3 regions of the Paenibacillus sp. FSL R10-2736 genome follow, and region 2 is predicted to be linked to each of the others. Evidence: riboswitches for the same ligand, from Rfam matches in the RefSeq annotation. Region 2 holds a riboswitch; each other region holds the start of a gene.
What was found. A riboswitch is a leader RNA that binds a small molecule or an ion and turns the genes downstream of it on or off. The one in region 2 is predicted to bind cobalamin.
Positions count from the first base shown of each region.

Region 1: it holds a riboswitch for cobalamin, as region 2 does, so the genes downstream of both, NSQ73_RS32725 (anaerobic ribonucleoside triphosphate reductase) here and NSQ73_RS27620 (S-layer homology domain-containing protein) in region 2, are expected to answer to the same signal.
Region 3: it holds a riboswitch for cobalamin, as region 2 does, so the genes downstream of both, NSQ73_RS22815 (energy-coupling factor ABC transporter permease) here and NSQ73_RS27620 (S-layer homology domain-containing protein) in region 2, are expected to answer to the same signal.

Region 1 covers NZ_JBBOBN010000002.1:1,065,130-1,075,480, forward strand. The annotation lists gene serS (serine--tRNA ligase) at 1-295, opposite strand, end outside; gene ssuE (NADPH-dependent FMN reductase) at 703-1,257, shown strand; gene nrdG (anaerobic ribonucleoside-triphosphate reductase activating protein) at 1,363-1,890, opposite strand; gene NSQ73_RS32725 (anaerobic ribonucleoside triphosphate reductase) at 1,887-3,872, opposite strand; gene NSQ73_RS32730 (hypothetical protein) at 3,969-4,094, shown strand; cobalamin riboswitch at 4,211-4,441, opposite strand; gene NSQ73_RS32735 (MTH1187 family thiamine-binding protein) at 4,783-5,091, shown strand; gene NSQ73_RS32740 (sugar phosphate isomerase/epimerase family protein) at 5,142-5,921, shown strand; tRNA gene NSQ73_RS32745 (tRNA-Thr) at 6,005-6,076, shown strand; gene NSQ73_RS32750 (SDR family oxidoreductase) at 6,237-6,974, opposite strand; gene NSQ73_RS32755 (AraC family transcriptional regulator) at 7,135-7,851, shown strand; gene NSQ73_RS32760 (helix-turn-helix domain-containing protein) at 7,848-8,009, shown strand; gene NSQ73_RS32765 (Atu4866 domain-containing protein) at 8,086-8,337, opposite strand; gene NSQ73_RS32770 (zinc-binding dehydrogenase) at 8,547-9,479, opposite strand; gene NSQ73_RS32775 (MmyB family transcriptional regulator) at 9,612-10,351, shown strand, end outside.
Region 2 covers NZ_JBBOBN010000001.1:6,446,758-6,457,108, reverse strand. The annotation lists gene NSQ73_RS27650 (transcription initiation factor TFIID) at 1-332, shown strand, start outside; gene NSQ73_RS27645 (vWA domain-containing protein) at 526-1,797, shown strand; gene NSQ73_RS27640 (beta-mannanase) at 1,833-2,468, shown strand; gene NSQ73_RS27635 (hypothetical protein) at 3,104-4,366, shown strand; gene NSQ73_RS27630 (GAP1-N2 domain-containing protein) at 4,363-7,662, shown strand; gene NSQ73_RS27625 (hypothetical protein) at 7,663-7,851, shown strand; cobalamin riboswitch at 8,053-8,241, shown strand; gene NSQ73_RS27620 (S-layer homology domain-containing protein) at 8,434-10,351, shown strand, end outside.
Region 3 covers NZ_JBBOBN010000001.1:5,313,766-5,324,116, reverse strand. The annotation lists gene NSQ73_RS22825 (DUF6171 family protein) at 1-192, shown strand, start outside; gene NSQ73_RS22820 (ArsR/SmtB family transcription factor) at 293-1,234, opposite strand; cobalamin riboswitch at 1,398-1,593, shown strand; gene NSQ73_RS22815 (energy-coupling factor ABC transporter permease) at 1,868-2,632, shown strand; gene NSQ73_RS22810 (energy-coupling factor ABC transporter substrate-binding protein) at 2,632-2,928, shown strand; gene cbiQ (cobalt ECF transporter T component CbiQ) at 2,925-3,713, shown strand; gene NSQ73_RS22800 (energy-coupling factor ABC transporter ATP-binding protein) at 3,974-4,819, shown strand; partial or broken gene cobJ (precorrin-3B C(17)-methyltransferase) at 4,849-5,692, shown strand; gene NSQ73_RS22795 (CbiX/SirB N-terminal domain-containing protein) at 5,878-8,034, shown strand; gene cobK (precorrin-6A reductase) at 8,031-8,822, shown strand; gene NSQ73_RS22785 (precorrin-8X methylmutase) at 8,825-9,490, shown strand; gene NSQ73_RS22780 (cobalt-precorrin-5B (C(1))-methyltransferase) at 10,321-10,351, shown strand, end outside.

The DNA of each region.
Region 1 (10,351 bases), on a different contig from region 2:
CGCAGCGGCGCTCCGCCTCCAACAACTCCGCCTCCAGTGCGGTCAGCTGGGCATTGATCTCCCGCACCTGCTCTTTCGCTTGTTCTCCGCCTGTAGCATCGCCCTGGCGCAGCAGGCGCTCAACCTCTTTGGTCAGCGCATTGCGCTCTGCCCGGCGCTGCTCGGTTTCCCGGCGGGCAACCCGCCGCCGGTCATCCCATTCCAGCAGCTCCGCAAGCGGGAACGCTACCTTTTTCCACTCTGCCGTCTTCCGTACAATGTCCTCATTCTCCCTGATCCAGTTCATGTCCAGCATGCCGCTATCGCTCCTTTTGTGTTAAAAAAATGCAAAAAACGCCCTCATCCATGGGACGAGGAGCGTCAGCTCGCGGTGCCACCCAGGTTGACCCCATTCCGGTAAAACAGCTGTAAAGCACGGAATAAGGCCCTCTTTGGTCTTCGCGGTAACGGGCGAAACCCGGTAAACTTAGGGAACAGGAGAATTGCTCCGGTCGCAGACGCCTCGCGGTTGGATGCCGGTCATTGGCCTGGTCGGGATATAGGTTTGCCGTTTATTATAACCAGAGAAGGGCCGGGTTGCAAGCACATTTGAGGTTTGACAATATTCCCTGTACTCTGCTAGGATTATTACTAATTTAAAGTATTTGTGTCCGGCACAGCAGCCCGGCATATCTTATAAAAGCGGACGGAAGAGGTGCGGAAGTGGCCAAAATAGTGGTAATTAACGGTACGCCATCCCTGGTATCCCGAATCAATGCGGTGATCGAATATGCGGAGGGGGATCTGCGGGAACGCGGGTTTGAAGTGGAACGGATTAATGTAGCGGAGCTTCCGGCGGAGGATCTGATTCATACCAGGTTTGAGAGCGAAGCCATCGTCAAAGCGAATGGCCTGGTGGCTGAAGCGGATGCGGTGATCGTCGTCAGTCCGGTGTACAAAGCTTCCTATACGGGAGTGCTGAAGACCTTCCTGGATCTGGTTCCGCAAAAAGGGCTGGCCGGCAAAATCGTGCTGCCGCTCTTCATGGGCGGCAGCCTGGCCCATCTGCTTGCGATCGACTATGCGCTGAAGCCGGTGCTGTCTGTGCTGGGCGCCCGGCATATTCTTGGCGGAGTCTACGCGGTAGACTCGCAGGCTGTGCGCAACGACCAGGGTGTCGTTGAGCTGGCCGAGGAGCTGAAGCTGCGGCTGAACAGCGTGCTGGAGGAGCTGGCGGACGAGACAGCGCATAAGGCGGCACGTAAGTCGGGAGAGTAGGCGTAAGATATCACCCTCCTGAGGAACATAAAAGGGCACTAAACCACCGGAATGCGGTAGTTTAGTGCCCTTTTTGCTGGGTGTAAGCCCGGCTTTTACCGTGATTTATGCCCTTTGAAAGCTTAGCGCAGGCTCCCAAAGTATAACCGTATCTCCGGCAAGACTTGCCGGGATATCTATAATCCGCTGGTTGCTGCTTCCCCGGTAGGGGAGAGTGGTATCTTTGAGTTCCTCTACAAATCGTCCGTCAATGACCACCTGGCACAGGGCCAGCAGATTCCATTCCGGAGAACCGGGGGAAGCCGTCAGCTCCTCGTACGTATAACCGGTATAGATCCAGACCGGGAAGCCCGGCAGCTCGGCGCGGAGCTCATGGATGAAGTCAGCCGCTCCCTCTGCCGAGAAAAAAGGGTCCCCGCCTGCCAGAGTCAAGCCGTCCAGCAGCGGATTATCTGCTATCTCGGTGATAATCTCGCGCCTGCGCTCCGGAGTGAAGACCTCTCCATAATTGAAGTTCCAGGTCTTCGGGTTGAAGCATCCGGGGCAGCGGTGGCGGCATCCGCTGAAGAAGAGGACCGCCCGCAATCCCTCTCCTTCATTGATCGACTCCGGATAATATCCGCAGATGTTCATAGATGCTTAACGCGGTCCCGTACTTCGGCTTGCTTGGCGGCATTGAAGCGGGTCTGATAGTCGCCGGTCAGATATCCGGTTACCCGGCGCAGCCGGCGGATATGCGTTGTATCTTCATGAGCGCCGCAGGATGGGCAAGTCGTGCCGATTACACCTTCGTGGCCGCAGCCGGAGCAGCGGTCGATCGGGTGGTTGATGCTGAAATAGCTGATGTCCTGCTCCAGCGCGTATTTGATGATTTTGACGAATGCTGCAGGGTTGCTGCGGGCGTTGCCGTTCAGCTCTACATAAGAGATCGCTCCAGCGTTGCAATATTCATGGAATGGAGCTTCCAGGCTGATCTTCTTGGCTGCGCTCAGGTCGTAATAGACCGGAATGTGGAATGAATTCGTATAGTATTCACGGTCCGTTACACCCGGGATGGAACCGAGAACCTTGCGGTCTATCTTGGTGAACTTGCCGGAGAGACCTTCGGCAGGCGTAGCGAATAGAGTAATGTTCAGATCCAGCTCTTCGCTCTTGCGGTCGCAGTATTCACGCATGTGGCGGACAATAGCCACCGCCTTGGCATGGACCTCCATATCTTCGCCATGGTGTTTGCCGTACATAGCCTTCATGCACTCGGCCATACCGATGAAACCAAGGGACAGGCTGCCGTGCTTCAGAAGTTCACCTACGCTGTCTTCCGGTGCAAGCTGTTCGCCGCCTTCCCAGACGCCTTCACGCATCATGAAATCGGAGGCTTTGGCTTTCTGGGAAGCCTGAATGCGGAACCGGTGCAACAGGCCGTCCAGCGCAACATCCATATAATGATTAAGATCTTCGAAGAAGCCTTCCTCATCAGCGGCAAGGCGGCGGCCGGTTACTGTGCCGTAAGCCAGACCAAGACGTACAAGGTTAAGCGTATTGAATGAAAGGTTGCCTTTGCCCGAGCAGTGATTGCGCCCGAAGCGGTCGCCCAGAACACGTGTCCGGCAGCCCATCGTAGCAAATTCAGTATCCGGATCGGTTGGATCGTAGTACTGCATATTCAGCGGAGCATCCAGATTGGCGAAGTTCGGATACAGCCGGCGTGCAGAGCACTCTGCCGCTTTCAGGAACAGCTCATAGTTAGGATCACCAGGCTGCTGGTTGACACCCTGTTTGCACTTGAAGATCTGAATCGGGAACACCGGTGTTTCTCCGCTGCCAAGTCCGTTCATAGTAGCAGTTAAGAGGGAGCTGATCACCAGTTGGCCCTCCGGAGAGGTGCAGGTTCCGTAGTTGATACTGGTAAAAGGAATCTGGCCGCCCGAGCGGCTGGACATGGTATTCAGGTTATGTACCATGCTCTCCGCAGCCTGAAGGGTTTCAATTTCTGTCTCTTTCAGGGCGAAACGGAAGGCACGCGGATACTTCTCTTCCAGATCGCTGCGGGTCATAGTGACCTCTCCGAGCGCTTCGCCGGCGGTACCTTCCTCGAAATATTCCATTCCTTTGCGGAACAGCTTAGCGAAGGATTTAGTGACATAAGGCGCCAGATCGTAATCCAGCTTGTTGGCGGATACGCCGCCGTACTGGGCATTCTGCTGGGACTGGAAAATAATCGCCACCAGCGACATAGCCGTCATAATCGAATTCGGAGGGCGGACGCTGCCGTTGCCGGTATTGAAGCCTTCGCGGAGCAGACGTTCAAACGGGATAAAGATGCAGTTGGTTGTTCCGATGGCATATTGATCCAGGTCATGTACATATACAACATTATCTTCAATAGCCTGCACGAGCTGTGGCGGCATCGTGAAATTGCGGGCGTACCACTTGGAATATTCACTGCCGAATTTGCTCATCTTGCCGGAGAAGCTCTCCCCGTTCAAGTTGGCGTTCTCGCGCAGCAGATCCAAATCCCGGCTGTCGATAATATCCCGTCCCAAATGAATAACTTCTTCCAAAAGAACTTCCTGTGCAGCTTGTCCTTCGTTATATCGTTTCTCCAGCAGCGTCATTGTATAGCTCTCTCCTCTCGGTATCGTAAGCGTGAAGCGTGTGCTCCATGACATCAGTAAAAAGGCATCTCCAGCCGGGAGGCGGGAAATGCCCGAATGCGTATTGCAAATATCCGAAACAGCGGACATTTGCCGGTGGTCTATGTGGAAAATACGAACGGGCACAGGGCTTGTCCTGTTCTGGAACCTGTTCTTGTACCTTCCGCAGAAGCCGATACCTGAGGACGATATTCTATCGTCCTCAGGTATCGGCAGCCTCTGGCCCGATTAACGGAAAGGCTAACTCTGCTCGTGCAGGCCGCATGCGGGCACCTCGCCTGTTCCTCGCAGGAGTCTAACCGGTGCCACAGAAACAGGCAGGTCTCCTGGCTTCCGGCATGCCCTCCGGCGCCTTCCCGAGGGACCTCGCAGCCCCTTAGTGGCTTGTTGCCTTAGGATGCTGCTCCAGCGGCGTCTGGCAGCTGGAACATCCGGTTACAGTGGCGGGACCGCAGCGGATTTGCACCGTGTTTCCCTATTAAGCTTCAACCCTGGCAAGAGGGCGAAACACCTGTTTCTACTATATTTTGTTGTTGTTAAATAAAAGTAACTCAATATATTGTGTTTGTAAACATTTTTTTGCGAATCCGCGCGGGGAGCGGGTTCCGCAGGTTTACTCACAGATGATCCACAGTTAGTCCACAGGTAATCCACAACTTTCCTGTGGATATGGCCTTAAATGAGTCATAAATTGTCCCAAAAGATGCCACAAAGACTCCATAAATAGAGTGCGTCTAATCCTGGTAATTTTACGGGGAAGATAGTAATAGAGAGGGGGTGTCTATGGGTATTTGTGGGAGAGGCGCTGAAGGGTTACAATTAAGGAGTAAGGACAGAGCAGACTCATCAAACTTGCAGGAGGGATTTCATAATGGCGATTGGCGAAGTGACCGTTATTCCGATTGGCACTGGCAGTACCAGTCTCAGCAGCTATGTGGCCGATATGCAGCGTGTGCTGCAGACCGTGGAGGGGATTACCTATGAGCTTACTTCGATGGGGACTATTATTGAAGGACCGGTTGCACGGATTCTTGCTGCGGTAGAAGCGCTGCATGAGTCGCCGTTTACGTCAGGAGCACAGCGGGTTTCCACCTCGCTTAAGATTGATGACCGTCGTGACAAGCCTTCTACGAGCCGCAGCAAGCTGGAATCCGTGGAACGCAAGCTGCAAGGAGAGTAAAGAGTACCTGTAGTTGTAATCAGATTCAACCTATAAGGAGCGGATCTTTCATGGCAAAAGCCTCACAGCAGATCGGGATTCAAATGTACACACTGCGTGACCAGACGGAGCGCGATTTCCTGGGTACACTGGGCAAAGTTGCGGAGATGGGATATCAGGCGGTAGAATTCGCCGGTTATTTCGGCGTGTCTGCAGGAGAACTGCGCCGTACATTGGACCGGTTGGGTCTTGCTGCGCCTTCGGCGCATGTGGGCCTGGATTTCAGCAGTCTGGATAACATGGAACGGGCGTTAGCCAAAGAAATTGAATATGCGAAGGAACTTGGATTACAATATATGATCACCCCTTCGGCACCGCTTCCGCAGAACCCCTCAATGGAGGATGTGACGGCGGTGATTCCCTTCCTGGAGAAGGCCTCCGCGATGGTCCGTGCAGCAGGCCTGCAGTACGGGTATCACAACCATGATTATGAATTTGCAGAGGTAGACGGCAAAGCAGTCATCGATATATGGCTGGAACAGATTCCTGCGGAGCATATGTTTGCAGAGTTCGATCTGGGCTGGGTACACAGGGGCGGAGCACGTCCTATTGACTATGTCTCCCGTTATGCCGGCCGTGTTCCGCTGGTTCACATTAAGGATTTCGGGGCAAATAATGAAGAGACTGACCTCGGGAAAGGGCAGGTTGATTTCCAGAGCGTCTTCGACAAGGCAGAGGAGAGCGGGATTCTGTACTATATAGTAGAGCAAGAGGCTTATGCCGTGTCCTCGTTGGAAAGTGCTAAGGAGGCACTGGGATATTTCCGCGGGCTGGGGCTAATGCAGGACTAGGCAGCGCGAATGATCAAAAAGGGTTGCGTTTTCTGCTGAAAGAGTTATAATATTTTTTGTTTGGCAGGCAGACTATCCTTTAAGCTGGTGTAGCTCAGGGGTAGAGCAACGCACTCGTAATGCGTAGGCCGGGGGTTCAATTCCCTTCACCAGCATCTTTTGAATTCATATGCAGCGCGGCCTCCGGGGATTTCGGAGGCCGCGCTTTTTTCTGTACCACCATAAACCTCTACCATTCTTCTACCATATTCGAGTGAAGTAACGGAATTCACTTTTGGTAGCCGTCAAGTCTTATTTCCTAATCTGCTTAGCGGTTTAAGCCGGATGCCCCATTGGGCGCACGATCAATTCATTTACATCCACTTCCGCAGGCTGCTCAAGGGCATAGGCAATGGCGCGGGCAATACCGGAAGAGGGCAAAGCATTGGCCCGGAAGGATTTCATCATCTCGAGGGCTGACTCATCAGTGATGGTATCAGCCAGTTCGGATTCGGTTACGCCTGGAGAAATAACCGTCGTACGGATTGTTGCTCCCAACTCCTGACGCAGGCCCTCTGTAATCGCCCGGACCGCGAACTTGGTGGCACAATAAACCGATGATTTCGGAAAGACAGTATATGCGCCAACGGAGGCAACATTGATGATATGGCCGGAATTCTGTTCCTTCATTACGGGAATAGCAGCTCCGATCCCGTGCAGCACACCGCGAATATTGACATCAATCATACGGTTCCACTCCTCGATCTTTAATGCATCAAGTGGCGATAACGGCATCACACCTGCGTTATTTACAAGGGCATCAAGGCGTCCGAATTGATGAACTGTAAATTGGACGATTGATTTCATTTGCTCAAAATCCGTTACGTCGAGGGAATGGTATTCAGCAATCCCGCCCGCGTTTCTGATCTCCTCCGCCAGCTTTTCTAGCCTGTCCGTCCGTCTTGCACCGAGCACCACCTGTGCTCCACGCTTAGCGAGCCATTTGGCGGTCGCTTCTCCAATGCCGCTACTGGCACCGGTAATAAGCACTACTTTATCTTTTAATGTCGACATGCCACACCGCTCCTTTTATGAATGAAATACGCTTAGGTGTTACATGTTCATTATGCTGCCGACTTCAAAGCTTGCGGTAGCCGGATACTGTGAAGAGATTGCCTAATCCTCCAAAATGCAATAAAGTAAATTGTAATAGTCGCAGAATGGAGGAATACGCTTGACTGAATTGACCGAACGAATCGAACGTATTGCCGTACAAGATGGGACCATCGTTACCGCCTATCCTGCTCTTTCTTTTATTCGTTCTTCCGACATATCCGCGCCAGTGCCTGCGGTATACAAGCCATCCCTGTGTGTGATTGCTCAAGGTGCCAAGCGGGTAATGCTGGGACCGGAAAGCTATTGTTATAATCACGGAAGCTATCTGGCCGCTTCCGTGCACCTGCCAATTACCGGACAAGTCATTGAAGCCTCTCCAGAGACCCCGTACTTGTCCCTTCAGCTACAGTTCGATATGGATCAGATTTTGGATGTGATTCAACAATCTAATGTCACAGAAAACACAGGACAAGAACCTCCCCGCGCTTTGGTTATCAGCCGGATGAGCGATCCGCTTCATGAGGCTGTCATGCATCTAATCCGTTTGCTGGATACGCCGGATGATCTACCGGTGCTGGCTCCTTATGCAGTGCGCGAGATTCTTTACCGTATGCTGCAGACTGAGCAAGGGGACTCTATACGGCAGTTCGCTCTCTTGGGCAGCCGTGCCCATCAAATTGCCCACGTGATTGAAGGGATGAATCTCCACTATGCGGAACCCATGCGGGTGGAGAAGCTCGCGCAAGCAGCCGGAATGAGCAAATCATCTTTTTTTGCCTGTTTCAAAGAAGTGACGGCAATGACCCCCTCCAGTATCAGAAACGCCTGCGGCTGACAGAAGCTCGGAAAATTCTCCTGGCGACAACGAGCGATGCGACAAGTGTCGCTTATCAGGTTGGCTATGAGAGCGCCACGCAGTTCAATCGTGAGTATGCCCGCTTGTTCGGCCAGCCGCCTATTCGGGATGTACATCGGTTCCGGGAAACGATATAGTTGCATCACACAAAAACACCGCCAATTCTCCTGAGAATGCGGTGTTTTTGTTATTCCTGTTATGTGGAAACTTGGTTTACTCCCGATACAAGACCATGCCTCCGTGATAGAGCACCGAATCGCGAAAATCACCATCGGCGGTGAAGCCGGTATCATCTACATATTCAATATGATCACCTGTAATAGAATAACTTCCTTGATAAGCGCTTTTTCTGCTTCCGCGTGCTTCATCATAGCGGCCGTTAGGCAGTAATTCATGCCTTATATAACCATCTGCGGTTACCCACATCCCAATATAAGGATGGGAGGGGTTAATGCTATCTTCCATTATATTCATCCTTTCTTTCTTTATTTATTTAGTTCTGCATGTTTATTATCCTCCTTCAATACAATGGGGGGTAGCCTGATTCATTGAGATTGTTGCCTAATCCTCCATTTAAGAGATTGAGAACATTATGACCAATTTAACCTCTTTTGTGGTGAAACGGGTCTGCCATATCTGTCGTGCGTGCTTTACAGGCGCTTTTTATATCAGAATTAATCGACTAACAGCACGGCCTTACCGGAATATCTGCGTTCCAGCAGCGCCTCGGATACCTCCGCTATCTTCTCCCATGACGCTTCCACTTCAATGAGGGGTGTTAATTGGCCTGTTGAGAGGAGGCCGGCCAGCAGTTTGAGATCGTCGGCTACGGAGTAACGGCTAGCTTCTTCTCCAAGAAAGAAGCTGTACAAGGTTCTGCCGCCTAAGCCTCTGACATCAAGTGTGGAATAAGGAGAGGCTGAATGTCCCATCGAGACTAGGGTCCCTCCCGGTTCCAGCTGAGGCATCAAAGCAGCCAGTGTATCACCGCCCACCGAATCCACAATTAGATGATAAGGCCCGAAAGGAATTGCCTGAGATATCGCAGCTTCTCCAACCACAACCTCATTAGCGCCGGCTTCCCGGGCAACCTGGGCTTTTTCCTTTGTTCTTGCTACACCTACTGTAAATGCCCCGGACTGTGCGGCTAACTGATGAGCCATGATTCCCACGCCTCCAGTGGAGCCGGTGATCAATATTTTCTTGCCGAGCAGCATCCCGCCCTTTCTAAGGGTGTAAAGTGCGGACAGGCCTGCTACAGGCAAAATGGCGGCTTGGGCGAAGGTTACGTTATCCGGTATCTCTGCCAGGAACGAAGCGGGAGCTGCTACTCGCTCTGCCCATGCCCCCATCGGGAGAAGCCCGGTGACACGGCTTCCTTCTCTGGGTCCGGTGCCATTCCGGGCTTGCTGGACAACAGTTCCGGCAAAATCCCAGCCCGGCCGGAATCCCTCAGCCTCCTTCCTTGCATCAACAACTTCACCCCGGTTAAGGGAGAAAGCATGCACTCTAACGATTGCCTCCCCGGGCTGGGCCTCCGGTGCGGCGACTTCCTTGACGGTCAAATATCCATGAGCCGGTGAGTCTGTAACAATTGCACGATTCATAGGATCTCCTCCATAAATATAATTAGAAGCGTAATGGAAATTGCGCCCTGTTTTCATAGTGGAGTATACTGTAGGAATTGGCTTGTACCAAGAGTAGAATTACACCTCAATATGGTAAAGGCGGTGAGCCTGATGACTATACGTAAGGATAGGGACGTTCAGGATGAGACGTTGAAGGGGGTAATCGCTGAAATTGAGAATCTTCGCGTAACACGTCAACTGGATTATGCTAATCAACCCCATCCGTTGTTGAAACGGTTTACTCAGCAGGAGCTTAACGATATGGCTTGCCCTACGTATAAAAACCTATTAATGGGACGCTCACACCGTATGCCGGATCGCCGGATGATTATCTGTATTGCTGAATATCTGGAGTGTACAGCCGTTGAACGGAATGCTCTGCTGCTGGCTGCCGGTTATCTCCCGGTCTATCCGGCTCTTGAAGGAGCAGCTATGGAGCAGGCGCTGGAAGAAGTGAGGCAGATCCTGAGCAGCCTGCCGCTGCCGGCAATGATTGTGAACCACATGTTAAATATCAAGGCGGTGAATGAACGGTTTAGCCGGTTATTTGAGTTGCCTGCACATCAAGCTTTCTATAAAGACTTGAATATGGCAGATCTTCACTTCAATACGGATTATCCTGTGCGCTCCCGCTCGACCTTCAATGCCGCATCCTTTGAATTATGGGAATCTCATGCAGTGGAGGGTATACATGCTTACCAAAAATTACACACCGGCTCCAGACAGGAGCCATGGTATACGCATAGCCTCGAAAGACTCCGGCAATACAGTGATTTCAATAAGTACTGGAATAAGCGGCCTGACAACACAGGTAACGAGTATGGTCAGCACAAAATGATCTTAGCCAGAAT
Region 2 (10,351 bases):
TCTACCGCAGTCTCGAAGAGGAGGCGGCAATGAATGTCCGCCTGTTTGAATATACACAGGAGCACCGGCATGAGGAGAAATACTTTTTCGGCGACAGTGCTTCCGAATTCCTGCGCTATGCCTTCGGTGCTGACGAGACCACCCGCATCTACCGCTTGGGCTTCGTGCATGAGCAGCGCAGGAGCGGAGTGGAGAAGCTGAATCTGATGGGCGGCTTCCACCTGGAGGATCTGCTCTATTACCGCAACGGCAAGGTATATTATGAGACCTATGCGGGCAACGGCTATGAGCTGCACGGTCTTGCTGAGGAGCAATTGCCGGAGATGAGATGAGGACAATTTTCTCTCATTCTGCTGCGGGAAGTGCAATAGAATGAAATTTCAGATCCTTTTTCCGGGAATCTGTTGTACAGAATGCATCAGAATAGAATTAGCAGCCTATTCACCCTGCAGGTGAAACTTCAGCCCCACAGCGCCGGTTTCAAGCGCATTATTATTAAGGTTTTTCCGGAAAGGATGAATATTAATGCAGCGTAAAATCAATCTCCTCCTGCTCCTCTTCAGTCTGCTGGGCGGCGGTGTGGCTTTTGTGCTTGGAGAGCTGCTACTGGACCGCAGGCCGTATGACCTGCCGCCGATTGTACTGGTTGGGATCTATTTTGCCCTTGTCGCGCTCTGTGTCTCTATAGGCAGCGTGGTTGCCGAGACGATCTCGCCCAAGCTGAATGGCCAGTCCTGGAAGCTACGTTATCTCGGCACGTCATGGAAAATGCTTCCGCTGGCAGTGGTGCTGCTGTTTGGCATAGGTACGCTGACCGAGTTCGTGTATGAACTGAACTTTGGCGGCATCAAGCCGGTCAAGAATGTGATCATGGTCATCGATGATTCCGGCAGCATGCTGGAAAGCGACCCCAATAACAGCCGCTACGAGGCAGCCAGAGCACTGGTGCAGCAGCTGGATGAAGACAACAAGGTGGCCGTGGTCACGTTCAGCCATGAGGCTTCCGTAGTCCAGCCGCTGATCCCGCTCTCGAAGGCGGAGAACCGCCAGAAGGTGTCGGATGTAATCAGCAGCCTGGTGACTACCGAGGGCGGAACGAATATCAGCGGGGCTCTTACAGAAGCGATGAATGTCATCAACGAAGACGGCGCCGACCGCGGAGCGATGGTCATTCTGTTATCCGACGGCTTCAGCCAGTTTGATACTTCAACGGAGCTGACCGCATTTGTTGACCGCGGCATTGCGGTCAATACCATCGGGCTTGCCCTGGATGATCCGTCCGGCTCCAATCTTCTGCAGGATATCGCCAGCGTGACAGGCGGCCAGTATTATGATGTTACAGATGCGAACCGTCTGGGCGAGGTATTCCAGCAGATCTATGACCGTCTGGGTGACCGGACCCTGCTTACCGAGCGCAGTGATAGGGCAGCAGACAGTCCTTATTATGCTGTAGTGCGGATTCTTGCGTTGATCCTGATTGGTACCGCACTGGGTCTCGGGCTTGGCATTATATTCGATAACCGCCATCTGGCCCGCAGCTTCAGCTTCGGAGGCGCATTATCCGGGCTCGCTGCCGGACTGATTCTCGAATTCGGTCTCAACGGGGATACGGTTACAGATCCAATGATCCGCCTGCTGGCACTGCTGGTGCTCGTTGCTATTCTTACATTGTTTACTTATGTAGTACCTGTAGGGGAAGGACGCCTGTCCCGCAAGGGGAGAGCCGCCGGAGCTGCGGCCGCACCTGCGGACGGCTTCCCTCCGCCGCGCCGTAACCGCGGCAGTAAGGGATTCTGAGTCAGATGGTTACCAAATGAAAGGAGCATGTTGCCATGAAGTACGCCGAGGTTGATTCTGGTGCACCGGTTATAGCCGAAGTGGTATCCAGAGTGGAAGACCGCTTCTGCACGCTGCGGTGGCGCTGGCCGGATGGCGTGCAGGCGGTATGTATTCATAAAGCCTCTGCGGAGGCACCGGAGGATGAGGAACATCCGCCTTCCAGCATGAAGCTCTACACACGTGAAGAGTACAAAGCGAATAACGGTTACCGTGACCGGCTGGATGAGATCGGGCTGGTGGCGTATACCATCTATGCCCGGCTGGCCGGGAACGGGGAGACGCTGCTGGTGCGTCAGCGGGACGGTGCCAACAAGACACTGGTCAGCGCAGGCAAAGCGAGAATCTATTATTCCGTCCAGCACAAAAAGGGCCTGTTCAGCAAGCTGAAAACTGTGCAAATGACGATCACCGCTGAAGTGCCTGTACCGAAGGAAGTACTCTGCTACGTGAAGAAGCGGGATGGCCATCCGACCTCCAGGGAGGACGGGGCGCTTTTCCCGTTCGTGCAGGATTTCGCCCCCGGACGAAATCAGCTTCCGCCGATTGAGGTCGGCAAAGACGACTTCATCCGGATCTTTTTCACGGACGGCCGCAAGTACGGTTTATATTACGAGCTGGTGCCGGAGTGACCGGCCGGCAGGGTGTGAGGAATATTAGTTGGAGCGAGAAGCTCAGCCGGGTACGTCCAGATATGGAATAACTGTATTTCATACAGCTAAATTGGCAGATTTCTGCCGTACGGGATGTTTAATTGTATTTTGTACATCTATATCTCGGGGAACCCCTCTAATCATGCTCTCTGCTCTGGTATAGTTGCACGAACTGCAGCTATTCGGACGCAAGCGGGCGGAAACGGTAATATAGCTGTACAAAGTGCAGTTATATGCGCTCCAAGAACCGCGTACAAACGGAATGCCGGGGAAGTGCAATGTGTAAGGCCGGAGAAATTAAGCGAGCGGACCGTCTGCGCTCAGATATAGAAGCAAATTTGTGCGATACCCGTTTTGCGAGCAGCTCGTTCGTTGAGCCGCTGCTGCTGCTGCAAAACTTTAGGCTTATGCTTTCGAAGCCCGTTTTGCGAGCAGCTCGTTCGTTGAGCAACTGCTGCGGCAAAACTTTAGGCTTATGCTTTCGAAGCCAGTTTTGTGAGCCGCTCGTTCGCCTGAGCTGCTGCATCAAAACTTGGAGATTATGCTTTCGTAGCCAGTTTTGTCAGCCGCCCATTTACCTGAGCTGCCGGACAAAACGTTGAGGAGGAAGAGAAATGTCTTTTTTTAGCCGCTTCATGAAGAAGAATCAGCCCCCGGCAAGGCCGCTGTATTATGACATCGTCTGCCCGTACTGCTTCTCCCGCTTTGAGCCGGAGGAAGTGGTGTTCCGGGCCATGCACAGCCGTGAGGATGACGAGAATTATGCGCTGGGCGAAGATGATCTGCTGAATAAGTACCGTGAGCGCTTCGGCCTCGATACGGTAGACGATATGGAAGCGATTCTGAACCCGGCGGATATTCCGGAGGAGTACCATCATTATACGGACCATGTGCTGACCGGAATCACCGACCGCTATGGCGTGCTGACCCGCAGACGGCTCTGCCCGTCCTGCCATAATGAGCTGCCTGTAACTGCCGGCAAGGTGCCGAGCAATATTATCTCGATTATCGGCGCTTCCCAGGTAGGGAAGTCAGTGTATATGACCTCGCTGATCCATACGCTGCAGCATACGACAGCTGGGCATTTTGACGCGGCCTGTATGCCGCTGAATGCCGAGATCAGCCGCAAATTCCGCACCCTGTACGAAGAGCCGCTGTTCGAGCGGGGAGATTTGCTCGCTTCTACCCAGAAGGAGAAGATGCAGGAGCCGTTCATTTTCCAGTTCGTGTTCAAGGATGAATCCAAGCCCCCGCTGACGCTGGTGTTCTTCGATGTTGCCGGTGAAGGGATGGTCGATCAGGACTATCTGGGCTTGCACGGCCAGCATATCAAGAATTCCGCAGGCATTCTGTTCATGGTCGATCCGCTGCAGATCCGCTCCATCCGCGAGAAAATCCGCATCAACTTCGGCGACCGTCCGGGCGAGTGGGTGTCGCAGTACGATGAGCCGCGCGATGTGGTGCTGACGATGTTCGGCGACTTCATCGCTTATCAGGAGAAGAGCAAAACCAATATTCCAACGGCCATTGTACTGGCCAAAAGCGACATGCTGCACTCACTCAAGGATGAGGACGGCGATTACATCAAGTCCAACAGCAACGTGTTCAACAACTATGTGCACCGCAACACGCTGAATCTGGACGAGTTCCACAACATCGACGGTGAAATCCGCCGCTTTATCGAGAAGGTCGACCGTCCGTTTAAGGATACGATGGATGTGTACTTTGCCAATACCGGTTACTTCGCAGTATCTGCGCTGGGCAGCAATCCGGTCAATCAGAAGGTGGAGGGTGTCGTCAGTCCGATCCGTGTGGACGAGCCGTTTATCTGGCTGCTGCACAAGCTGAACTATATTGAGGGGAGCGACGGGCCGTGAACAGATTTTCAGGGTCCATGATCACCCAGCAGATGTATACCCGCGAGCGCCGCGGCGTTTACCGGGCGACAGAGGGATTCGATACGGTAGCGAAATCGGAGAGTCTCGACAATAATTTTGTCAAAAAAATCCTGCATCCCTTCTGCCTCTACGATGCTCCGGCCGAGCTCGCGGCACGCGGTGAGAAGGATGAGGAGCTGTATCCTGACGCGCTGCATCTGTTCCATACGGAGGGCAATGAGACGGTGATTGGCCTCAGCCGCTATCTGGCGGCGGATTTCACGGGGCAGCGGAGCGCTTTTTTTGCCCATAATTTCGTGGTGCCGCCTATCCGCTCTGAGGAGATTGTTGAGGGGTACGGGGAATGGCTGCATGCCGGCTTTGCGCGGAGTTATGAGGGGGAGCCGGGCGGAACACTGCCTGAGCTGGAATCCATTCCAGTCGGGGTCCGTGAAGAGTCTGCAGACCCGCTGACCGTGCTTCGCAGCCTCGGATTCACCGAAGAACTGTTCAAAGCCCTGCTGCAGGCGGTCATGCTGTCCGTAGCCGGCAAGAAGAAGATCTATGTGGCGCTGGATGTGCCGATCAGTGAGTTGTCGCAGCGTGCGGTGGAGCTGACGGAGGTCCTCTATGCTTCAATGCCGCATGACTTCCGCCGCAGGCTGGGAGTGATCACTTATGCCAAAGAGCCGCAGAGCCGCAAATATATTCACCTGAGCTTTGTGGAGAAGGGCTCGCTGCGCCCGGGGGACCGGAGTATTGAGAAGGATTATATTTTTGATCTGGCAGGCGCGCGGATTCTGAATGCCGATTTCGGGGAGTCTCGGCAGACGTATGCAGACCTGGCCTGGAAGACGCTGGGGCAAAAGGGCGGGAGTCTCAGAGATTTCGCCAGATTCGCCGACTCCCTGCTGCTTGGGGAGAGCGTGGACCGCAAGCTGTCGCTGGCACTCTACAATGAGCTGGCTGTCTTTTATGAGATTGAGCAGGGCAATGAAGATTTATATACTGGGAACAAGAACGCTGTGCTCGGCGGTCTGCTGTCCTATCTGAAGCCGGAGGGGGCGCTGGAATCCCGGGTGCGGCTAAATGATATGTTCCTGGAGCGGTTCGACCGTGAGTATGATCTGATCCGCAAAAAAGGGATACCGGCGCCGGAGATTCTGGAGTGGTTCAAGGAGTATTTTGCGCTGCCGGGCCATAATTACCGGGTCAAAATTGTGGATTACTTCATCAACGGAATGCTGAACTGCCAGTCGGCGGGACGTGAGGATGCGCTTGCTGCCGCTTACGGTATTATTGAGGGCAACGATGAGCTTAGTGCGGCCTTCTTCAAAAGAGTGCTGGCCCAGCCTATCTTCCGCAAAGCGCTGCTGGAGCCTTATATGGAATCCCGGCTGGCTGACGCGCCGAAATCGGCGGATATTCTGCGGTTCGTGGCGCATTGGGGCCGTTTCCTTCCGGAGGCGCTTCAGCAGGCTTTCGTGCGCGATACCGTCAAGGAATATCTGCTGGAGAAGCTGCAGCGGGACAATGATCCGGTGGCGGCGGTGGCATCGGTTCATGAGTCGGTGCAGAAGGCCGAGAAAGAACGCCGCAGAGGCGGCGGTGTACATGCTGAAGCGCTGTCACTGCTGCAGGAGCTGGGAACCGTTGCCGACCGCTTCCTGCTGAACCGGATCTCGCTGGACGAGCTGACGATGGAGCAGCTGCTGGAGATTTCCTTCCTGCGCTACCGGGATACGGCGGATTGGCAGCCGCCGCTGGATGCAATCGCTAAGCGTAAAGCGAATGCGCTGCGCGCTGCGTACCGCTGGTTCGGGGAGGAGAAGCCGGACGAGGAGATTTTCGCCGGTCTGTCTCCCCGGGAGCTGGATGATGTACAGCTGCTCGGAGGACGCTGGCTGAAGGAGTCGCGGAGCATCGAGCCGTTCGAACGGCTGCCGCTGGCCTTTTACCACAGCAGTGAACGAGAGGGCGGTCCGCTTGATTACGATGCGCTGCTGGAGCTGGTGGCGCGCAAAGCGGGCAATGATAAGGAAACGGTCTACCGTTTCCTGGCCTGGTCGCAGCATAACCGGCTGTTCACCATCTCGAGCAAGAAGCTGTGGCCGAATTACCGGCGGGCGGTGCTGAAGTATTTCCTGAAGAACGACCGCGAGGCGTTCAAGAACCGCGATTTCCGCAAAAGCTATAGCTCGGCCGCAACGCCCGCCATGCAGAATGTCTACAATGAAGCCCGCTCCCAGCTGGCTTCGCCGCTGGCGCGGTGGGTCAGCCGCAGCCGATTTCAGATCCTGATCTCCGGCAGCGTGCTTGGGATCGTATTGATCATAGCCGTCATCGCCATCAGCTGGCTGCGGCCGGATGCGGATACCGCTGCACCGCAGCCGACTGTAAGCCCGATTCGGGGCGATATCCACAATGCGGATGGGCAAGAGCAAGCCCCGGTCTCTGTGCGGCTTATCGGCAGCGGGGATGAGGGCGCCGGGTCAGGCAGCGGGACCGGAAACGGTGGAACAGAAGGTACCGGGAACGCTGGCGGAGCTGAAGGCGGCGGAACGGAAGGTAGCGGGAATGCTGGCGGGGCTGAAGGCGGCGGAACAGAAGGCAGTGGGAATGCAGGCGGGGCTGAAAGCAGCGGAACAGAAGGCACCGGGAATGCAGGCGGGGCTGAAAGCAGCGGGGAAGCAGGTGTCAAGCTGGTGTTCAGCTTTGCCGCTGCGGCGGAGTGCTCCGACTTCAAGCCGGCGGAGATCATTGTGATGTCCGGTAATAACGTTGCTGACACTTACAAGGTTGCAGCAACTGCGAGCAGTTGCCTGGCCGCCGGAGTTGACGGCGGCGCGAATGGGGATGCAGCCGCTGGAAATAGCGGCGGCTCTGATAAAGCCGAAGCCTCCCCGGCGGCGGGTGCATCGGGCGCCGGAAATGACGGCGGCTCTGATGAGGGAGCCGTCGGGACTGACGGCGGGGCGACCGGAAATGAAGCCGTGGGGACTGACGGCGGCGGAGATGCAGCCGCTGGAAATAGCGGCGGCTCTGATGAAGCCGAAGCCTCCCCGGCGGCGGGCGCATCGGGCGCAGGAACACCTGCGCGCGTATATGAAGTGACGGTGGAGCTGGAGCCGGGCGCAAAGCTGGCCGCGGGTGATGTGATCACCGCCGGAATCTATACGCTGAAGCTACAGGCTAGTCCGGGGAGCATTCTGGGAAGTACCCCAAGCACTACTCCGGAGACTACACCCGGCACCGACCCCACTCCTTCCGCCAGCCCGGACACGGATGCGGAATGATTGAGTGAGAGCCTGAATTGGGCGAAGCCGGATGTAAGAGAAGTCCGGCATTTCATCAACGGTGCTTCCGCGAAAGCTGGCAGAGAGGTCATTGTACTTTGTACACTCAACGTTTATTCCCATTCTGTTGTACATAATACAATCAACCAGCTGCCGGCTCTTGCCGGAAGCGGAAGCATCACTATTTAAGTCCTGAACAGCACGATATGCCGGGAGAATGCGGCGAGTGTTGTTCAGGATTTTTTGTGCGGAAGGGGCCGGTTGTGCCTATAATTGAAACAGCTTGTCTATAGACATACAGGGGAATAGTAGATATGATTGTTTGTGAATATTCAAATTTAATAAGCTTTGGAAAAAGGTGCGGATTTCCGTAGAAACAGGCGCAGTCATGCAACAGATACCCATGCCGGTTCTACGATTGTAATCTGCTTAAAAGGGAAGTCCGGTGCAAGTCCGGTGCGGTCCCGCCACTGTAAATGCGGAGCGACTCCTGAGAAGCCACTGTCTGATAATAGGATGGGAAGGCGGGGGAAGCAATGAAGCTTAAGCCAGGAGACCTGCCTTTTTCGTTGTTGTTTCTATTCTTCGGGGGTAAGAATGCGGAACAGGTGCAAATATAAGCAGTGGCTGTGTGAGGGAAACTTCATATCAGCTGCATGTATTGTATCCTTCCCCGGCCGCCCTGTACAGGGCGGTCTTTATGTTGCACCCGCATCAGCGGAGGACGCAGGATTCATCTATACCATTCTATTCACAGAAAGAGGTCAAGCAATGAAAAACAATTTATCATCCAAGTTTATCCGGCTGGGTCTGATCGTTGTCATGATGTTCGCGGTTCTGGGAGCGGCTGTAGCTCCGGCGGGACAGGCTTTTGCAGAGACGGCTGCGAGCACTGGGAATAACGCGGCATCTCTACCTTCAGGCACAGCAGTTAGCGTAGCTGAGGCAGTCTATGCCACTTCGGAGTTTGTGCTGAAGGCCGGAGTCCAGTCCGACTGGCAGGCCATCGGCCTAGCGCAGGCGGGCTATAAGGTTCCGGATAGTTATTTAAAGGCGCTTGAGAGTAAAGTAGCCGCAGCCAAGGGTGTCTACGCCAGAGCTACGGACTATGCGCGGATTACGCTTGCGGTTAGGGCGCTTGGCGGGAATCCGGCGGATGTTGCCGGATACAATCTGATTGAGAAGCTCTACAATAACGATAAAATTACCGGCCAGACGCTGAACAACGCAGCCTATGTACTGCTGGCGCTTGATTCCGGAACTTATACAATTCCTGACAATGCGAAATGGACACCGGCGAAACTGCTGGCCGAGATCCTGGCCAAACAGAACACTGACGGAGGCTTCACCCTGACTACGGGGGCTAGTGATCCGGACATGACGGCGATGGTGCTTACTGTGCTGGCAGGACATAAGGATGATCCGGCAGCCAATACCGCGGGACAGCGGGCGGCAGCCTGGCTGGCGACCGCACAGGACAAGAACGGCGGCTATGGTGACAGCAGCGAGAGTGTCGCTCAAGCCATTATTGGTCTGTCCGCCTTTGGCATTGACCCGGCAGGAGCGGAGTATACCGTAGGCAATGTAAACCTAGTCAGTAAGCTTCTTAGCTATAGGGCAGCAGATGGCGGGTTCGCTCATACAGCGGGCGGAAGCTACAATCAGCTCTCGACAGAGCAGGCACTGGAAGCATTGGTAGCTTACAAGCTTTTCAGCACAGGCAGCAAGCTCTATGATCTTAGCAATTCACCTGTGAAGAGTCCTCAGGTTAGTGTGTCCGTTGCCATTGAGAGCCCTAACGGAACCCTGGCAGAAGGCACTGTATATGCGGGAAATGTACTTCAAGCACTGGAGAAGGCAGCGGCGGCGAAAAAGGTGGCCCTGGTCAATGAAGCTGGCAATTACGTGACGGGAATCGGCGGCGTAACTGCGGGTGCTTTTGGCGGCTATGACGGATGGATGTATGTTGTAGCCCGCGGTGGAGCGTGGATCTATCCAAGTGTAGGCATGGGTGATTTCCTTCTTGCGGAGAATGACCGCGTGCTTGTCTATTATGGCGGGGATAACACACAGGTGGTAGAGTCCGTGGCGGTCTCCCCTGCACAGCCGCAGCCTGGACAAGATATTACTGTAAAAGTAACTCAAAAGCAGTGGGTATGGAATGAAGCGACCTTCACTTCCGACCCGGTATCCTCGCCAGCCGCAGGGGTTCAGGTATCCATCGGCGGTAAAACTGCTGTTACGGATGCTGCGGGTTCAGCTGTTGTTGCCGGCGGCCTGCCAGCGAATAAATATACGATTACCGTTACCGGATATCTCAAAGACAGCACACCTGCGGTAGTCCGCTATTCGCAGCCGCTGACCGTGGCTTCTGCTGCGGCTGACCGTGCTGCTTTTACCGATGTGAAGTCAATCTCGCCTTGGGCGCTGGAGTCAGTGTACACGGCCTATGACCGCAAGCTGATGGGCGGGGTCAGTGAGAGCAGCCTCGTGTTTGCACCGAAGCAGAATATTACCCGCGCTGAATTTGCGGCACTACTGCTGAGATTGACCGGCAACGAGCCGTCTGCGGCATCGTCAGCCCAGAGTTTCAGTGATGTTAAGGCGGATGCGTGGTATTATGGAGCAGTGAACAAGGCGAAGGAACTGGGAATTGTCAGCGGAGTAACAGGCACTGCCTTCAAACCGG
Region 3 (10,351 bases), 1.1 Mb from region 2:
ATGTTCAATCCGGAGAATACAGCCCCGGACGAAGTCTACGCCGAGCGGGTTGCCCTATGCGGAGCTTGTCCCAAGCTGCAGGATGGCGTAACCTGCATTGCCTGCGGCTGCATTATACCGGTCGTGGCCCGGCTGAAGGCGCGCGGCTGTCCGCTGCCGGGCGGCGGCCTGTGGCAGCCGGTGACTGATTAAACTGCAAAGCTGCCCTGCAATACACCCGTAACCACAACAGTGGCAGCGGGAGACCTGAGCTTAAGGTCTCCTGCTGCCGCTGTTTGCTGTCCAGTCCTGGTCATTCCGTCCGGCTGGCACTTGCCGATGCTTCAACTGCATCTGTATAAAAGAGCTCAAACACAAGATCCTCGTTATAGTTGCCGAACCCCTTGCCGAATAAGGTAAGGCCGCCGATATGCTCCGCATCCTCTTCCACAGAGACCTTGAACGTCCACTGCTTATCACGGATACCGACCTGCTCCAGTGTAACCTCTGACAGCTTCTGACCGTCCATGAACGTGCCCGCCGGAGTAATCCTCAGCTGCTTAAGCAGTCCATATTGGTTGGTGAGCGCAGGCCACCAGGCAGGAGTGTATTTGCCCGGGCTGTCCCCGTAGTCGCCGGGGCTGGTCCAGAAGCCGAGCCGCTGACCGTTCAATGTGAAGGTGATGTCGGAAGGCCAGTTATTATTAATGGACGGGGCTTCGGAGGCAATCTCCATCGTGATGACCAGCTCCTCAGGCTTCTGGCTGGACAGCAGGAAGTTCGGGATTTTATATTCTACGAATCCTTTGCCGAACCACAGAATGCCCGCATTCACCCGCTCCTGATCCCAGAAATACCGCGGATCGTCGAAGTTGCCGATCACCCGCTCGGTTGTAGATAAGCCGCAGGTCGGTTCAATCCGGAAATCAGAGTAGTGGCCCACGGGAATTTCCTTACGGTAGCCTCTGCGCTGTGTTCTGGCTTGTCCGGGGAAAATAATCTCAGCACTCTCGGCGGCCAGTGTACAAATCTTCTGCAGTCCGCTGCGTCCGGGAGCCATGTGGCTGCGGATCAGCCCGGCAGCTTCCAGCTTGCGCACATGCATCGTCATAATGGCACTGCTGAGCTTCAGCGCCCCGGCCAGTTCCTTGACGTTCATCGGCTGTTCGGACAGGAGCCGCAGCATCTGCAGGCGCACAGCGCTGGATAACGCTTCGTACACGGGTAAAGATTGTTCGGTTAGATCAAGTTTCATGCGCTGCCTCCACGTTCAGGTTATATAGTTAATAATTATATTACTCAAATGATATTCTTACAAGCAAATGAACGCTGCCCTGCAAGCAAATGAATACTGCGTCCTCGCAGCCGCTCCAATTTTATCACAGACATGCAGAGCCTGTTCCGCTATGATGTAGGATGGATTAGCGATGTAACAAGGTGCTCTTGCCGGATCAGGCAAGGGATAACAGGGAATCGGGTGCAAGTCCCGAGCGGTCCCGCCACTGTAAGGAAGAGCTGAACTTCATGATGTCACTCGGGGAGAACCCCGGGGAAGACGAAGGGTATAGCGCCCGTATTCCAAGCCAGGAGACCTACCTTGATTACGCACACCACGACTCTACGCGGATAGGAGCGGTGTACGGATAGGTTAATGAGATGAAGCGATGTGCCTGCAGGACCGGAGGGAATCTTGAAGATCAAGATCAGAGCCGGTTCAATGTTATGCAGACACAGCGTTGAGCGGCCCATGCGGAGCGACCGGGTGCAGAACCCCTTGTTGGCGCACGGCAGTGCTCTCTATCGAATCATACCTGCGTACATACACTCCCACCCTGAAGGGCGGGAGTTTTTTGGGTTTGCTATATTTAAGAAACTTGGAGGCTGACAAATGAAGAAACGCGGATTTTGGGGTTTTGCGGCGCTGATTGCCGGATTTACAGTGTACTTTATGCTGAATGAACCGGGAACAGCCCAGGCTATGCACATTATGGAAGGTTTTCTGCCGGTAGGCTGGGCTGTGTTCTGGTGGGTGGCGTTTTTACCGTTCTTCGTACTCGGGATTATCAGGCTTAGATCGATGACCAGGGAGAATCCGGAACTGAAGCTGCTGCTGGGTCTGGCAGGGGCTTTCACCTTCGTCTTATCGGCGCTCAAAATGCCTTCCGTTACCGGAAGCAGCTCGCATCCTACAGGTACCGGACTTGGCGCAGTTATGCTGGGACCGCTGCCGATGGGCGTGATCGGCTCGATCGTGCTGTTGTTTCAGGCGCTGCTTCTGGCGCACGGGGGGATCACTACGCTGGGGGCGAATGCGTTCTCGATGGCGGTCGCGGGGCCTTTTGCCGGATATGCAGTCTATAAGCTGATGATGAAGCTGCCGGACCGTGAGAAGCTGGCCTTATTCTGTGCGGCGGCGGTTGCCGATCTAATGACATATGTAGTGACTTCCTTCCAGCTTGCGGTGGCTTTTCCGGCTGCGGATGGCGGAGTCCTGGCGTCTTTTCTCAAATTCGGGGGGATCTTTGCCGTGACGCAGATTCCACTGGCCATCAGCGAAGGGCTGCTGACCGTATTATTGTGGAACTGGCTGAAATCGTACAGTCCGAATGAAATGTCGCTCCTGAAACGCAAGGTCAAAGGGGGAAATGCATAATGAGCAATAAATGGAAAAATGGATTGATGCTGCTGGCCGTTGTCCTGTTGTGTGTCTTGCCGCTGCTGTTCGTGAGTGGTGATTTCGGCGGGGCCGATGATGCTGCCGAGGGTGTAATCACAGAGATTAACCCTGAATATGAACCCTGGTTCAAGCCGCTGACCGAGCTTCCGGGTGAGACGGAGAGTATGCTGTTCGCATTGCAGGCGGCGATTGGTGCCGGGGTAATCGGATATTCACTGGGGCTGCTGAAAGGGAAACAAGGCCAGGCGAAGCAGAACAGCATCAGCAAGTGATCAGACGAATTGATGTCCTTTCTTATAATAATGCCTTGAGGCAGCTGTCTCCTATGTGGAAAAGCTCGTTCGCGGCACTGATGTTCCTGCTCTCCTATACCGTGCATCCGGTGCTGCAGCTTGTGATTACGCTGTGGATGATGTCCTGGTGCATCCTGCATGCCAAAATTCCCTATCGCGCCTATGGGCTGCTGTTTGGTACGGCGCTGCTGTTCTATTGCCTTAGTGTACCGGCGCTGCTCGTGGATTTCGGCCACCCCGCTGCCGGGGAAGCTGGCGTATTCCGGATTTCCGGGCAGCCTCTTCCGGCGTATATCACGGCAGCAGGGCTGGAGCGGGCCGGTGAACTGCTGGCCAGAGTCTCGGCCTGCATGAGCTGCTTCTTCTTCCTGATGTTCACCACCCCGTTCAGCGAGCTTCTGCAGGTGCTGCGCAGGCTGCGTATGCCGCAGATTGTGCTGGAGCTGATGCTGATTATGTACCGCTTCCTGTTCCTGCTGAATGATGCAGCGCACGGGCTGATGCTGGCCCGGAGGCTGCGCGGCGGCAGAAGAGGTTACAAGGCCAGGCTGCGGGAGACTGCGGCCATGGCCGGGGCCCTCTTCGGAAATACGATGCACCGTTATTACGGATTGTCGCAGGGGCTGCTGACCCGCGGGTTCACGGGGGAGATCATTCTGCCGCCGTATACCGCGCAGCCTGTGCCGCGGCGTTATGCGGTCCGGGCGTATGCCGGGATCGCTGTGCTGGCGCTGGCGCAGCTTTGGCTGTGGCTGCGGGGTTGAATTTAAGATTTTAGTGCAAGAAATCTGCTGGCTTTGTTGAAATCATGCCCAAAGTACAACAATTTCCCCGAAATATCGGATGTATTCCACAATTGTTGTACAAAAGGCAGCATTTCACTTCATTTAGTTGGCTCTGAGGGAAGATTGTTGTATTCCATACAACAATCCCCCAGAAGGCCGGAGTATCCAGGATTCAAAGCTGTAAAACGTGCAACATTTATCCGATTCCGCTTTGCCAAATCTCATTAGAGGAGTACGCCATGGACATGGAATATAGTCTGGCTTTTGACGGGGTGGTGTTTCATTACCCGGATACGAAGGAAGCCGCGCTGCGTGAACTAACCGTCTCCATTCCCAAAGGCCGCAAAACGGCGGTGCTTGGCCACAATGGTTCGGGCAAATCGACCCTGTTCCTGCATGCTGTCGGCATTCTGCGTCCGCAGCGTGGTATGGTTCAGCAGGGAGGCAGGACATTGTCCTATGCCAAAAAAGAGCTGGCTGCGCTGCGGCGCAGTGTGGGCCTTGTTTTTCAGGACCCGGAGCAGCAGCTCATATTGAGCACACCTCTGGAGGATGTGTCCTTCGGGCTGCGGGGAACGGGGATGGACGAAGCCGCAATAGCTGAGCGCTGCCGCAGTGTCATGGAACTGCTGAACCTGACGGAGCTGAGTGACAAACCGGTTCACCAGCTTAGCCTGGGGCAGAAAAAACGCACCGCACTCGCCGGAGTAATGGCGATGGAGCCGGAGCTGATCCTGCTGGATGAGCCGACCTCGTATCTGGACCCGTTATCCGAGACACAGATGCTGCAGGGTCTTGATCTTATACATGAAAAAGGCACAACCGTAGTTATGGCTACGCATGATATGAACTTGGCGTACCGCTGGGCCGACTGGATTATCGTACTGGATCAGGGGAGGTGCCGGGCTGAGGGGACGCCGGAGGAGATTTTTGCCGGGGCGGAAGAATTGCAGGCCATCGGCCTCGGTCTGCCGCTGCTGGCCGACTTGTGGTACAGCCTGCCTGCACGGCACACCGCCGGCCAGCCAGCCCCCCGCACGGCGGGAGATTTCAAAGCTGTACTAAACAGGCTGCTGAATAGTTAATACAGGTATTCATGAACGGGGGAAGAAGGATGAAGAAACAAGGTAAGCTGCTGATTATCGGCTTCGGTCCCGGAGCGCTGGAGCATATTACCGGCCGGGCGCTGGCTGCTCTCGAAGAGAGTGAGGCTGTAATCGGCTATAACACTTATGTGGATCTGATCAAACCGCTGCTGCGGCATCAGGAGATTGTCGGCACCGGCATGACCGAAGAGGTCAGCCGGGCGCAGGAGGCCGTCCGCCGAGCCGAGGACGGCCAGACCATTGCCGTAATATCCAGCGGCGATGCCGGTGTATACGGCATGGCGGGTCTGGTCTACGAGGTGCTGATTGAACGGGGCTGGAACCGGGCTGACGGAGTAGAGGTCGAGGTGATCCCCGGAATATCGGCGATCCAGTCCTGTTCTTCCCTGCTGGGAGCGCCGATCATGCATGATTCCTGCACAATCAGCCTCAGCGATCATCTTACCCCGTGGGAGAGCATTGCCGCGCGTGTAGAAGCGGCGGGCGCTGCGGATTTCGTGATCGCCTTCTATAACCCTCGCAGCGGCAAGCGGACGCGCCAGATTGAAGAAGCACGCAATATCCTGCTGCGTTATCGTGATCCTTCCACGCCGGTCGGCATTGTCAAAAGCGCCTACCGTGACCGTCAGCAGACGATCGTCACTACGCTGCAGGAGATGCTGGAGCATGAGATCGGCATGCTCTCTACGGTTGTCGTCGGCAACTCGGCGACGGTGGTCTACGAGGGACTAATGGTTACGCCGCGCGGATACGAGCGCAAGTACAATCTTGGCGCGCAGACGCAGGCGCTGAAACCGCATGAGCGGCTGCGCACTGCGGCCGAACCTTGGTCGCTGGCTGCGGCGGAGAGTGTGGCGGCTGAGGCGGGACGGTCTGAAGGGACAGCGGTGGAGAGTGTGGCTGCTGAGGCGGAGCGGACAGAAGAGATAGCGGTGGAGAGTGTGGCAGCAGCTGAGGCGGGACGTATAGGTGGGGCAGTAATACCAAGTGCAGCTGCCGGTGAAACCGGAAGGGGAGAGCGATTGGGGTCAGAGAGTATGGCTCCAACTGACGGGGCTCGGACGGAGGAGGCTGCGGCGCTAAGCCTGGCAGCGTCTGCGCGTGTGGAGCAGCTACGCCGTCCTGCCGTTCAGCTGGCGGAACACGCTGATGAAACCTTCGAGCTGGAGGTTTCTCCTGTTATCGGCAGCCGCAGATTCAGAGGTATCCAGATGAAGCTGCTGGCGGAACTGGCAGGCGATGAGGGGCAGCTGATCTATACGAAGGACGGACATTTTCTGCTGCGCAGCCATCCGGGCGACCGTGCTGAGGTGGCGGCGAAGCTTACAGAGGCAGGACTGAGCGTTAGTATACCCGGTGATTATGTGAAAGTAAAAACCTGCGGGTTCTGTGAATTGCGGAGAAGCGGCGCTTTAAGCGCAGCGGTCCGCCTGCATACCCTTCTGCACGGACTTGCTGTACCCAAAGAGCTGAATATCAGCGTGGCGGGCTGCGGCATGGCCTGCAGCTCGGCTGTTCTGGATGACATCGGGCTGGTCCTTTCGCGGGGCAGCTATGAGCTCTATCTGGGCGGCAAGAAGTCGGGCCGGGGAGCGCATGCCGGCACACTCGTCCGCGAAGGTATGGATGAAGATGAAGCCGTGGCTGCTGTAGCAGCGGCAGTGGAGCATTATACTGCGCAAGGCCGGGAGAAGGAGCGGTTTCATGCTTTTTATGAACGGGTGGGCAGTATTGAAGAACAGGTGAACAGCACTGCAGGTAGTATAGATAATAATGACAGCATAGAGGGAGCACACATGATGAGAACCGTATTACTGGTTGGACATGGTAGCCGGGTTCAAGCAGGAAATGATGAGCTGCTGCAATTCACCAGCCAGCTTGCCGCCCGCAAGCCGGAGCTTAAGTTTGAGACCTGCTTCATAGAGCTAGCCTCACCTTCAATCGCGGGCGGAATTGCCAAATGCGTGGAGGACGGCGCGACGCAAATTTATATTGTGCCGATTATATTGTTCGCGGCGGGCCATTCCAAGCTGGATATTCCGCTGGCGATCGATGAAGCCAAGCTGAAATATCCGGGTGTGGAGTTTGTATACGGGCGTCCGCTGGGTGTTCAGGAGCGGGCTGTCGATATTGTGCTGGACCGGATACGGGAAGCTGAATCGCTTTTTGCTTCTGTGAAACACAGTAGTGAAGCTGAATCGCTTGCCGTTTCTGTGGATCACAGTAATGAAGCCGGAGCTGCAGACTTGAGTTTGCAGGAAGCCCAAGCCTGTACAACATCTGCAGCAGAGGATAAGGATACCATCGTGCTGCTCATGGGGCGCGGGGGCAGTGATCCGGATGCCAACAGTGATTTCTATAAGCTGGGCCGGCTGCTATGGGAAAGAACGTCTTACCAAAGCGTTGAAAGCTGCTTCATCGCCATCACGAAGCCGTCGCTTCCGGATGGGCTTGAACGCTGCCTGGCACTGGGTGTGCGTAAGATTATAGTTGTGCCGTACCTGCTGTTCACCGGAGTGCTGATGAAGCAGTTCGCAGAAATGGTTTCTCATTTCGCCGCAGAGCATCCGGAAATTGAAGTGCAGCTCGGCCGCCAGCTCGGCACGCACCCGCTGCTTGTGGATATGCTGACAGAGCGCATTGAGGAGACGATGGAGGGACAGTCTTTCAGCAATTGCGATAACTGCAAGTACCGTGATGAAGCGGCATTGCACCACCACCATCATCATCACCATGGTGAGGAGGGGCATGGACATGGGGAGCATGGGCACGGGCATCATGGGCACGAGCATCACGGGCACGAAGAACACGAGCATGGACACCACGATCATCAGGAGCACGGTCATGGGGAACTCGAGCACGGGAAACACGAGCATGTACACCACGATCATCAGGAACATGGTCACAGGGAACACGATCATGGACACCACGATCATAAGGAACACGGTCATGGGGAACTCGAGCACGGGAAACACGAGCATGGACACCACGATCATCAGGAACACGGTCACAGGGAACACGCGCACGGAGGCCACAGTCATGAGCACCATCGGCACGGGCATCATGGTCATGGGCATCATAGGCATGGGCATCACGGTCGCGGGGATCATGAGCATGGGCATCAAGAGCGGCGGCATGATGTAACCGGAACAGCGGCTCCGGCAGACAACCGGGATCTGCGCCAGCCGCGATGATCTTCATGCTGTGCGGCACCAGCGATGCCCGGGAGCTGGCCCTGAATCTGTCGCGTCAAGGCCTGCCGCTGCAGGCCTCTGTCGTAACTCCCAGTGCGGCTGAACGGCTGGAAGCCGCAGCAATCCGCACCCGGGTCGGCCGTCTGGATAAGCCAGCCATGATCTCGCTGCTGCAGGAGGGCAGCTATCGTGCAGTCGTGGACGGCAGCCATCCTTTTGCGCTGGAGGCACACGCCAATGCTATGGGCGCGGCTGCAGCGCTGGGCCTGCCCTATTTTCGCTACGAGCGGCAAAGTCTTATCTATGACAGCCACCCCCGGCTGATCGTTGTGCATTCCTATGAAGAGGCTGCGCGCAAGGCCAGGGATCTTAAGGGTTCTGTAATGCTGACAACCGGCGGCAAGACACTTGAGGTGTTTGCGGAGGCGCTGCTGGGAGATCCGGATATCCGGCTGACGGTCAGACTGTTGCCCTGCCTGGAGAATATGGAGAAATGTCTGTCCCTTGGCATTGAGCAGCGGAATATTATTGCGCTTCAGGGCCCTTTTAGCAGAGAGATGAACGAGGCACTTTACCGGCAATATGGCACACAGGTGATGATTACCAAAGAGAGCGGGGCGGAAGGCTCGGTGGATGAGAAGCTGTATGCCGCGCTGGATATGGGGCTTTACGTCATTTTGATTATGCGGCCGGAGCTGACCTTTGGTGAGAACGGGAAGGTGTTTGACTCTTTTGACGAGATTACGGAGGCCGTGAGAACTGCGCTGCAAATGAACAAGGAGGGATAACTGTGGATTTTGGTACGGATTTCAAGCCGGTGACGGTACAGCCGCAGGAAATAGAGGGTCTGAGTTTTCAGATGATTACAGAAGAGATGGGTGAACATTCCTTTAGCGAGCTGGAGTACAAAATAGTGCAGCGGATCATTCATGCTTCTGCCGATTTTGAGCTGGGGCGCAGTCTTGTTTTTCACCCGCGGGCGATTGAGGCCGGGATCAGCGCCATTCTGCAGGGCAAGCCGATTATTGCCGATGTGCGGATGGTGGAGGCGGGCATTGCCAAGGAGCGGATTCAGAGGTACGGCGGGGAAGTCAGGGTTCATATTTCCGATCCGGATGTGATGGAAGAAGCGAAGGCGCTGGGGACTACACGGGCCATTATGGCTACGCGCAAAGCTTGTGCACAGGCTCCGGGAGGGATCTATGTGATCGGCAACGCGCCCACTGCCCTGCTGGAACTGATTCGTCTGGTAAAAGAAGGCACAGCGCAGCCGGGTCTTGTAATAGGTATGCCGGTCGGATTCGTCTCGGCAGCAGAATCCAAGGATGAGCTGCGCAAGCTCGACATTCCTTACATCACGAATATCGGCCGCAAGGGCGGAAGCACAATCGTCGTTGCAGCGGTCAACGCACTGAGTCTGCTGGCGGTCCGCCGGGCTGCGGGCGAATTAAATTAGGTCTGCGTCAGGAATAAGCGGGACCTGTGCTAGCGCTGGGCCAAAACTCTATAAGGGTTGGGTCAGAGCGGGTTTTGAACAGGATATGAACAAGTTCTAATCTATATGCCAGGCTTATGAGGTATGTTTACTTAACTGCACTTTGTACAACTAAAACGTCTGATTTACAACAAATTATCCGTTTAGCTGTATTTTGTACAATTAAACTACTGTTTTTTGCTTGTTCTCACCCATTTGGGCAGATTTAGTTGTACAGAGTACAGTTATAAGATGCTAGCCTACCTTTTCGCTGATTTTAATTGCACAGTATACAACTATTATGGAATTTTCACTTGGAACTGAATACATCAATCGCTGCATTGTTGATTGAACTCACTTATTTAATTGTTAGCGTGTCTAAATATATCTACGATGCTCCAAATAGGTTGCATATCATCACAAAGAGGGATTGCCATGAGCGAGGAAACACCAGACAACCGGGTAGATCAGAATAGGAGGAAACGGAGGTGAAGCATGATAATGAGTCCGCGGCAGAGTACACTGCAAAGCGGGTGTCTGAGCATGATGTGGAGTCCGCAGCGAATCGCGGGCATGAGCATGATGCAGAGTACGCAGCAAACCGAGAATCGGAAAATATTGAAGAATACTGCCGTACCCTTGCAGGAGATGAACCGCAACCGCAATCGCAACCTCAGCTGCAATCGCAACCTCAGCTGCAATCGCAACCTCATCCGCAAGCACAGCCAACATCTCCTGCCCTATCCCGGCTGGCAGGGACAGACACAGCTGCGGAGTCCGGCGGTGACTCAGGAGCTGCGGAACCAGGCGGTCTGTCAGCGTCACCTTCCGCTGCTCCTGCCT